DNA from 4 places in the Streptomyces sp. NPDC057697 genome. Region 2 is predicted to be linked to each of the others. Evidence: riboswitches for the same ligand, from Rfam matches in the RefSeq annotation. Region 2 holds a riboswitch; each other region holds the start of a gene.
What was found. A riboswitch is a leader RNA that binds a small molecule or an ion and turns the genes downstream of it on or off. The one in region 2 is predicted to bind cobalamin.

Region 1 (2,190 bases), on a different contig from region 2:
GCCCCGGGACTTCCGCTGCCGGTCCCCGTGCCCCAGCGCCTCGGGGAGCCCTCCGAACGGTTCCCGCGGCCCTGGACCGTCACCACCTGGGTGGCGGGAACCCCCGCCGACCGCGCCCCCGCCACGCGCGCCGCGGAGGCGGCCGACTCCCTGGCGGCGTTCCTGACCGCTCTGCACCGGCCCGCACCCGACGGGGCGCCGGCCGGCCGCGACCGCGGAGGACCGCTCGCCGACCATGCCGAAGAGTTCGCCCGGACCCTGGCCTCGGCCGCCGGGTCGGGGCTGGTCCCCGACCCGGACGCCGTCCGCGCCGTCTGGGACGACGCCGTCGCCGCGCCCGCCTGGACGGGGCCGGCCCTCTGGCTGCACGGCGATCTGCACCCGGCCAACGTCCTCACCTCGCACGGCACCTTCTGCGGCGTGATCGACTTCGGCGACCTCTGTGCGGGCGATCCGGCCTGCGATCTCGCCGCAGCCTGGCTCCTGCTGCCGGACGGCGCCGTCGACCGTTTCCACGACACCTACCGGCCCGCCGCGGACCCGGCGACGCTGCGCCGCGCGCGCGGCTGGGCGGTGGTGAAGGCCCTCGTCTGCATCCTCATCGGCGACGCGGGCGACCACGGCCGTCCGGGCGGCAAGCCCACCTGGGGCCCGCCCGGCCACGCCTCGCTGCGACGCCTCACCGCGACGGCCGGCCACTGCGGCTCCCCCGGCCCGACGCGGTAGCGGCCTGACCCGCCCGGCGGGCGTACGGCACCGGACGGCGTCCCGGTGGCGCCGAAGGCCCGTCCCGGACCGGTCCCCGTGTCTCACGTCACGTTCCGGAATGTGAGCAGTACCGCCCCGGGAGCGATCAGCCCTCTAGTCTGACCGGTGCAGCTGGTTCGCCCTGTCCGCCAGGCAGGCGCGTCGTAAGAGGGAACCCGGTGGAAATCCGGGACTGCCCCGCAGCGGTGAGCGGGAACGACCGCCGTCATACGCACTGGATCCACCGGATCCGGGAAGCGACGGCCAGTAGGTGTCTGCCCTCGGCAGACGTGCCCGCGAGTCCGAAGACCTGCCCGTTGCCCGCACACGAACCCTCGTGCGCGGATATCCCGGTGACCTCGTGGGCGGGTCGGCGTACATACCAGACGGAAGACCGCGCGACCGGCGTGCGGGGTGTCCGTCCGGTTCGTCATCCCTTCGCGCCCGTGTCCCGTCCCGGGATCTCAAGGAGTCATCTCGCGAAGGAGATTTCCGTGACCAGCAGGACCGCAGCCGCGGCAGCACGCGCCACCGTGTACGGCTACCCCCGCCAGGGCCCGAACCGGGAACTGAAGAAAGCCATCGAGGGGTACTGGAAGGGGCGGGTGACCGCCGACGCCCTCCGGGAGACGGCGGCCGACCTGCGCCGGGCCGGCTGGCGGCAACTGGCGGACGCCGGTGTCCACGAGGTGCCCACCGGCGACTTCTCCTACTACGACCACGTCCTGGACACCAGCGTCATGGTCGGCGCCGTCCCCCAGCGGCACCGTGAGGCCGCCGCCGCCGACGCCCTCGACGGCTACTTCGCGATGGCCCGCGGCACCCAGGACGTGGCGCCGCTGGAGATGACCAAGTGGTTCGACACCAACTACCACTACCTCGTCCCCGAACTCGGCCCGGACACCGTCTTCGCCACCGACTCCGCCAAGCAGGTCACCGAGCTGAAGGAGGCCCTCGCGCTCGGGCACGCCGCCCGGCCGGTGCTGGTCGGCCCGGTCACCTACCTCCTGCTCGCCAAGCCCGCCCCCGGAGTGGCGGCCGACTTCGAACCGCTGACGCTCCTGGACCGGCTGCTGCCCGTCTACGCGGAGGTGCTCGCCGACCTGCGTGCCGCGGGCGCGGAGTGGGTCCAGCTCGACGAGCCCGCGCTCGTCCAGGACCGCACCCCGGCCGAGCTGAACGCAGCCGCCCGCGCCTACCGTGAGCTCGGCGGCCTGACCGACCGGCCCAAGCTGCTCGTCGCCTCCTACTTCGACCGGCTCGGCCAGGCGCTCCCCGTCCTGGCGAAGGCCCCCGTCGACGGTCTGGCACTGGACTTCACCAACGCCGCCGCCGCCAACCTCGCGGACCTGGCCGCCGCCGGCGGGCTGCCCGGCAAGCGGCTCGTCGCGGGCGTGGTCGACGGCCGCAACATCTGGATCAACGACTACGAGAAGTCGCTGG
Region 2 (2,190 bases):
CATCGGCGCGCTGGTGCCCGCCGCGATCATGTCGATCGCCGCGGCGAACCTCTTCACCCGCAACATCTACAAGGACTTCCTGAGGCCGGACGCGACCCCGGAGCAGGAGACCAAGGTCTCCAAGCTGGTGTCGCTGCTGGTCAAGGTCGGCGCGCTGGCCTTCGTCCTCACCATGGACAAGACGGTCGCGATCAACTTCCAGCTGCTCGGCGGCATCTGGATCCTCCAGACGATGCCGGCCCTGGTCGGCGGCCTGTTCACCCGCTGGTTCCACCGCTGGGCGCTGCTCGCGGGCTGGGCGGTCGGCATGGTGTACGGGACGGTGGCCGCGTACGGGGTCGCCAGCCCGACCCAGGCGCACTTCGGCGGATCGTCCAAGGAGATCCCTGGCATCGGCGAGATCGGCTACATCGGCCTCACCGCGTTCGTGCTGAACGTGGTCGTGACGGTGGTGCTCACCTTCGTCCTGAACGCCGTGAAGGCGCCCGCCGGGACCGACGAGACCTCCCCGGCCGACTACACGGCCGACGCGGGCGACCCGGGTGTCAGCGCGGAGCTCCCGCCGGCCACGGCAGGGGCGCCGGGCGGCCACTGAGGCCCGCGCCAACGGCCCGTCGACGGCCCGTCGAGCCTCCTCCAGCGGGGCGCGGCGGGCCGTCGGCGTGATCCGGCCCCACGGCCCCGGAAAGGGCCGTACGGCTCATTCTGTGGGCCCGCTCCGACGGGCGCGACACAACATGTGGGGGCTGCCTCATCAGGCAGCCCCCACATGTATGCTCGTCCTCGCTGTCGCCGCAGGGGAATCCGGTGAGAATCCGGAACTGTCCCGCAACGGTGTATTCAGTGCGCTTTTGTGCACCCCCGAGTCAGTCCGACGACCTGCCGGCAGCGCATCCGGCTCGACCGAACCGGATGCCAGACGTCCGGGCCTCGCGGTTGGGCCGGTGGACGCCGTGCGGAGTGCTGCCCTGCCCCGGGTGCGTGTCCGCCCGGCTGCCACGATCCCCCGCCGGCCCCGAGCCGAGCGAGGGAGAGCACCACGTGACCATCGCGCCAGCCGATCCGGCTTCAGTCGCCGAGTCCGCAGCAGCCGAGTCCGAGGCAGCCGTACAGGACGGACCGGGGACCGCGCTGCTGCGCACCCTGACCGCCCTCACCGCCGATCTGCCCGACACCGACCCCGGCCGGGTCGCCGCCGCCGCGCTGCGCGGCCGCAGCGCGCGGGCGGACGAGGCCGAGCTGCGCGCGCTGGCCACCGAGGCCGCCGCGGGTCTGATCTCCGAGGACCCGGCCTACTCCCGGCTCGCCGCCCGGCTCCTGACCCTCGCCATCGCGGACGAGGCGGCCGGCCAGGGCGCGGTCTCCTTCTCCGCCTCGGTCGCCGTGGGGCACCGCGAGGGCCTGATCGCGGACCGTACCGCCGAGTTCGTGGCCCGGCACGCGGCCGCGCTGGACGCGCTGGTGGAGCGTGCGCTCGCCGACGGCGCGGACGACCGCTTCGGCTACTTCGGGCTGCGGACGCTGCACAGCCGCTATCTGCTGCGCCACCCGCACACCCGTCAGGTCATCGAGACGCCCCAGCACTTCATGCTGCGCGTCGCGGCCGGGCTCGCCGAGGACGACTCGCAGCGCGCGGTGGACGAGGTGGCGGCGCTGTACGGGCTGATGAGCCGACTCGACTACCTGCCCTCCTCCCCCACGCTCTTCAACTCCGGCACCCGGCACCCGCAGATGTCCTCCTGCTACCTGCTGGACTCCCCGCTGGACGAGCTCGACTCGATCTACGACCGCTACCACCAGGTGGCGCGGCTCTCGAAGCACGCGGGCGGCATCGGTCTGTCGTACTCCCGCATCCGCTCCCGCGGTTCGCTGATCCGCGGCACCAACGGGCACTCCAACGGCATCGTGCCGTTCCTCAAGACGCTCGACGCCTCGGTCGCCGCGGTCAACCAGGGGGGCCGCCGCAAGGGCGCCGCCGCCGTCTACCTGGAGACCTGGCACGCGGACATCGAGGAGTTCCTGGAGCTGCGCGACAACACGGGCGAGGACCAGCGGCGTACGCACAACCTCAACCTGGCGCACTGGATCCCGGACGAGTTCATGCGCCGGGTCGACGCGGACGGCGACTGGTCGCTGTTCTCGCCCGCCGACGTGCCCGGCCTGGTCGACCTGTGGGGCGACGAGTTCGAC
Region 3 (2,190 bases), on a different contig from region 2:
CGTCGGAAGTGGTTCCGGCGACCAGCAGTCCGCCGCTCATGTGCTTCTCCGTCCTGCGACACGGGGCGCCGCCGTGCGGCGCCCCGCGATCCGTCGTGCGGCGAGGGCCGCGCCGAGCCGTCCCGCCACGCAGACACCGAGGGCCAGCGCGCCCACCCGGCGCGACAGCCGTACCGCGCGTTCGATGTCGGCGGTCTCCACCGCCCGGCCCGTCTCCCCGTTGAGCACCGGACGGTGCTCGATCCGGCCGCCGTACGCGAGGGTGCCGCCGAGGCGCACGCCGAGCGCACCCGCGAACGAGGCCTCCACCGGGCCCGCGTTGGGGCTCGGGTGCTTGGCGGCGTCGGCCCGCCAGGCGCGGACCGCGTCGGCCGGCCGTCCCCCCGCGGCCACCGCGAGCAGGGCCGTGAGCCGGGCGCCCGGCCAGCCCGCGAGGTCGTCCAGGCGGGCCGAGGCCCAGCCGTAGCGCAGGTGGCGGGGGGACTTGTGGCCGACCATGGCGTCGAGGGTGTTGGCGGCCCGGAAGCCGGCCAGCCCGGGGACCCCGGCCAGCGCGCCCCACACCAGCGCGCCGACCACGGCGTCCGAGGTGTTCTCCGCCACGGACTCCACCACGGCGCGGGCGATCTGCGGCCCGTCCAGGGACTGCGGGTCGCGCCCGCACAGGTGCGGCAGCCGCTCGCGGGCCAGGCCGAGGTCACCGGCGGCCAGGGCGGCGCCGACGGCCCGTGCCTCGCGGCCCAGGGAGGTGCCGCCGACGACGGACCAGGTGGCGGCCGCGGTCAGTGCCACGGAGGCGGCGGGGCTGCGGCGTACGGCATGGGTGAGCAGGGCGGCGCCACCCGCGGCGCCTCCGGCGCAGACGAGGGTGTGCAGTGCGCCCCAGCCGCGGTGGTCACGCCACAGACGGCGCTCGACCTCCGCCGCGGCCTGTCCGAAGGCCGCGACCGGGTGCCCCCTGCGGGGGTCACCGAGCAGCAGATCGCCGATCAGTCCGGCCGTGGCGCCGTACGCGAAGATGCGGTCGGCTCGCACGGTTCAGCCGGCCGTCGCGCCTCGGCGGACCTTCGTGCGGGCGGCTCTCGTCGAGAGCGCCGAAAGAGCGGACGCAGGGCGGCCAGGCATGGCGATATGTCCTCACTCAGGGTCCGCGCCCTGGTTCGACGTGACCGGCGACGAGAGTCTCCTGGCTCCCGGATCCGCGGCTCCCCCGGCCTTCCAGCCCGCTCGCGCGCGCCGTGACGTCCGGTGTGGGGGACCGCTCCCCGGTGACAGTGGCGGGACCGCGCCGGATTCGCACCGGCTTCCTCTGCTGTCGCCGTAATTGGCTCCGGCAGTCCACCACGCCCCGCGAACGCCCGTCAACCTGCCGTTGACCTGCGACGGCGCAGTGTGCTGATACCCACATCGGGCCGGACACACGGGGGTGTCCGGCCCGACGGGAAAGGCGTGCGGAAGCGGTTCAGGCGACGATCAGGTAGATGCCGTACGTGACGGCCGCCGCGCACAGCGCGAAGCAGACGTACGCGCCGGCGCGGGCCAGCAGCAGCGAGGAGCCGGAGCCGCCCTGCGCCGCCGGTTCCGGCTGCTTGGAGAGGCCGACGATGCCCAGGGTGAAGAGGCCCACCAGTGCGACGGTGACGACGAGGGAGACGCCGAATACGGAGCCGAGGGCTGCCCAGTCGATGTTCATGCTGAATCCTTAGACGGCCGGTTCAGACGGTGGCGGGTCGCGCCGGGTCCTGGGTGGTTCCGGCCGGGGCCGGAATGGTGGTCATGAGGTTCTGGGCCGGTGCCTGGGCCGCGGTGGGCGGCGGGCTGACGGCGGCGATGGCCGTGGTGACGACGCCCGCGGGCTCGGCGTCGGCAGCCGCCGGGGCGACGTCGTCGTGGCCGACCGGCTTGCGCCGCGACACCAGCCAGATCGCGCCGGAGCCCGCGACCAGCAGCACCGCGACGACGACGACCCCCCAGGTGCCCTGCTGGGTGAGGAGCTCCGCCCCCGCGCCGACCAGACCGGCGGCCGGCAGGGTCAGGCCCCAGGCGACGAACATCCGGGTGGCGGTGGACCAGCGGACCACACCGCCCCGGCGGCCGAGGCCCGCGCCCATCACGGCGCCGGAGCAGGACTGGGTGGTGGAGAGGGAGAAGCCGAGGTGCGAGGAGGCCAGGATGACGGTGGCCGCGCTG
Region 4 (2,190 bases), on a different contig from region 2:
GGCGTCGTGCCTCCGGCGCGCCGATCGACCTCGGGAAGAACAGGGGCGAGTTCACGGCCGCGAGCAGCACGAAGACGGTCAGTACGGCAACGGCCGTGCCGGGGTTCCCACCGGCGAGCGACCCCGCCGCGAGGGCCGAACCGCAGAGCACCATCAGCATCGGCAGGATCCAGGCGCGTGTCATGAGGCCGAAGGCTATCGATGGGCCGGAGGCGCTCCAACTCCACCTGGAGCACGACGATCCCGCCGACAGCCGCCCCGTGATCCGCCGGGAGATGCCCCGTGCGCCGGCGCGGATGCCGGGGAGCCGGGGAGGGCCGGGCCGGTGTGGCCGGTCGTCGACGCGGCCGGATGCGGGGGTGGACTTACTAGGACGTCCAACTATATGTTCGTGGGGTAGGTCCGCGGTGCAGGGAAGCCGGTGTGAATCCGGCACGGTCCCGCCACTGTGACCGGGGAGCGTGCGCCTCAGCAGGACAAGGCCACTGACGGGGAGACCCGTCGGGAAGGCCGGGGCGCGTGCGTCGATCCGGGAGTCAGGATACCGGCCGCGGGTTGTTCCGTGTTGTCCACGAGGATGGAGCAGACACTCATGGCACCGGTCCGTACCCATGGCCCAGGTGATCCGGCGAAGCGCGTGCGGCTCGTGCCGCACGGCCACACGCGGGTCCCGTCACGCGGCTGAGGACTGCCCCGTAATCCCTGGCATGCGCGCGACGACAGCCACGGCACCCCGCCGTGCCGTCGGAACGTCCGCGTGCGCCCGGCACCCCGGGCGCCCCTCCGCTCCGCGGCGCACCGCGTCCGCCGCCGCGCGCTGACCCACCAGGGATTACGGGACAGCCCTCGGTCCTCGACGGCTCCCCCCGCACGACCCACGGCAGGACCCGCGTGTGCCGCCCCCGGCGCGTACGCCGCCCCGCCGTGCCTTCCCCGGATCCCACCTGACGAGAGCAGGCTCCCATGGTCCGTGAACTGACCCACTTCATCGGCGGCAAGCGCACCGCCGGAACGTCCGGCAACTTCGCCGACGTGCACGACCCCAACACCGGCGCCGTCCAGGCGCGGGTCCCCCTGGCCGACGGGCAGGAAGTGCGGGCGGCGATCGCCGACGCCGCCGCCGCGCAGGCCGAATGGGCCGACCGGAACCCGCAGCGACGCGCCCGGGTCCTGCTGCGCTTCCTCCAACTGGTCGAGGACGAGCGGGACGACCTCGCCCGCCTGCTCTCGGCCGAACACGGCAAGACGGTGTCCGACGCCCACGGGGACATCCAACGCGGCCTGGAGGTCGTCGAGTTCGCCGCCGGGATTCCGCACCTGCTCAAGGGCGATTTCACCGACAGCGCCGGAACCGGCATCGATGTGCACTCGCTGCGCGCCCCGCTCGGCGTGATCGCCGGCATCACCCCGTTCAACTTCCCCGCGATGATCCCGCTGTGGCAGGCCGCCCCGGCGCTGGCCTGCGGAAACTCCTTCATCCTCAAGCCCTCGGAGCGCGACCCCTCGGTACCGCTGCGGCTCGCCGAACTCTTCCTGGAGGCCGGACTGCCGCCCGGCGTCCTCAATGTCGTCAACGGCGACCGGGAGGCGGTCGACGTCCTGCTGGAGGACCCACGGGTGCGGGCGCTCGGCTTCGTGGGGTCCACCCAGGTCGCGGCGCACGTCTACGCCACCGCCGCCGCGCACGGCAAGCGGGCGCAGTGCTTCGGCGGCGCCAAGAACCACATGATCGTGATGCCGGACGCCGACCTCGACCAGGCCGTCGACGCCCTCGTCGGCGCGGGGTACGGATCCGCGGGCGAACGCTGCATGGCGATCTCGGTGGCCGTCCCGGTGGGGGAGGAGACCGCCGACGCGCTCGTCGCCGCGCTCCGGGACCGGATCGCCACGCTCCGGATCGGCCGCTCGGACGACCCGGACGCCGACTTCGGCCCGCTGGTCGGCCGGGACGCCCTCGAACGCGTCCGCCGCCTTGTCGCCACCGGAGTGGAGGAGGGCGCCGAACTCGTCGTCGACGGGCGCGACTTCACCCTTCCGGGGCACGAGAACGGGTTCTTCGCCGGAGCCACCCTCTTCGACCGGGTCACCCCCGCCATGCGGATCTACCAGGAGGAGATCTTCGGGCCCGTCCTGTCCGTCGTCCGCGCGGCCGACTACGAGGAGGCGCTGCGGCTGCCCAGCGAGCACCCG

Region 1: linked by a shared signal. The riboswitch ahead of metE (5-methyltetrahydropteroyltriglutamate--homocysteine S-methyltransferase) and the one ahead of ACFVFH_RS08585 (ribonucleoside-diphosphate reductase subunit alpha) in region 2 are both predicted to bind cobalamin.
Region 3: linked by a shared signal. The riboswitch ahead of ACFVFH_RS00305 (cobalamin biosynthesis protein) and the one ahead of ACFVFH_RS08585 (ribonucleoside-diphosphate reductase subunit alpha) in region 2 are both predicted to bind cobalamin.
Region 4: linked by a shared signal. The riboswitch ahead of ACFVFH_RS33560 (CoA-acylating methylmalonate-semialdehyde dehydrogenase) and the one ahead of ACFVFH_RS08585 (ribonucleoside-diphosphate reductase subunit alpha) in region 2 are both predicted to bind cobalamin.

The regions. Positions count from the first base shown of each region.
Region 1 covers NZ_JBHVJA010000004.1:92,162-94,351, reverse strand. Annotated here, with positions in the region: gene ACFVFH_RS13630 (aminoglycoside phosphotransferase family protein) at 1-726, shown strand, start outside; cobalamin riboswitch at 864-1,080, shown strand; gene metE (5-methyltetrahydropteroyltriglutamate--homocysteine S-methyltransferase) at 1,242-2,190, shown strand, end outside.
Region 2 covers NZ_JBHVJA010000002.1:805,256-807,445, reverse strand. Annotated here, with positions in the region: gene mctP (monocarboxylate uptake permease MctP) at 1-595, shown strand, start outside; cobalamin riboswitch at 761-902, shown strand; gene ACFVFH_RS08585 (ribonucleoside-diphosphate reductase subunit alpha) at 1,042-2,190, shown strand, end outside.
Region 3 covers NZ_JBHVJA010000001.1:59,284-61,473, reverse strand. Annotated here, with positions in the region: gene ACFVFH_RS00310 (cobyric acid synthase) at 1-40, opposite strand, end outside; gene ACFVFH_RS00305 (cobalamin biosynthesis protein) at 37-1,035, opposite strand; cobalamin riboswitch at 1,180-1,311, opposite strand; gene ACFVFH_RS00300 (hypothetical protein) at 1,463-1,693, opposite strand; gene ACFVFH_RS00295 (anion permease) at 1,716-2,190, opposite strand, start outside.
Region 4 covers NZ_JBHVJA010000020.1:52,034-54,223, forward strand. Annotated here, with positions in the region: gene ACFVFH_RS33555 (glutaredoxin domain-containing protein) at 1-184, opposite strand, end outside; cobalamin riboswitch at 378-568, shown strand; gene ACFVFH_RS33560 (CoA-acylating methylmalonate-semialdehyde dehydrogenase) at 964-2,190, shown strand, end outside.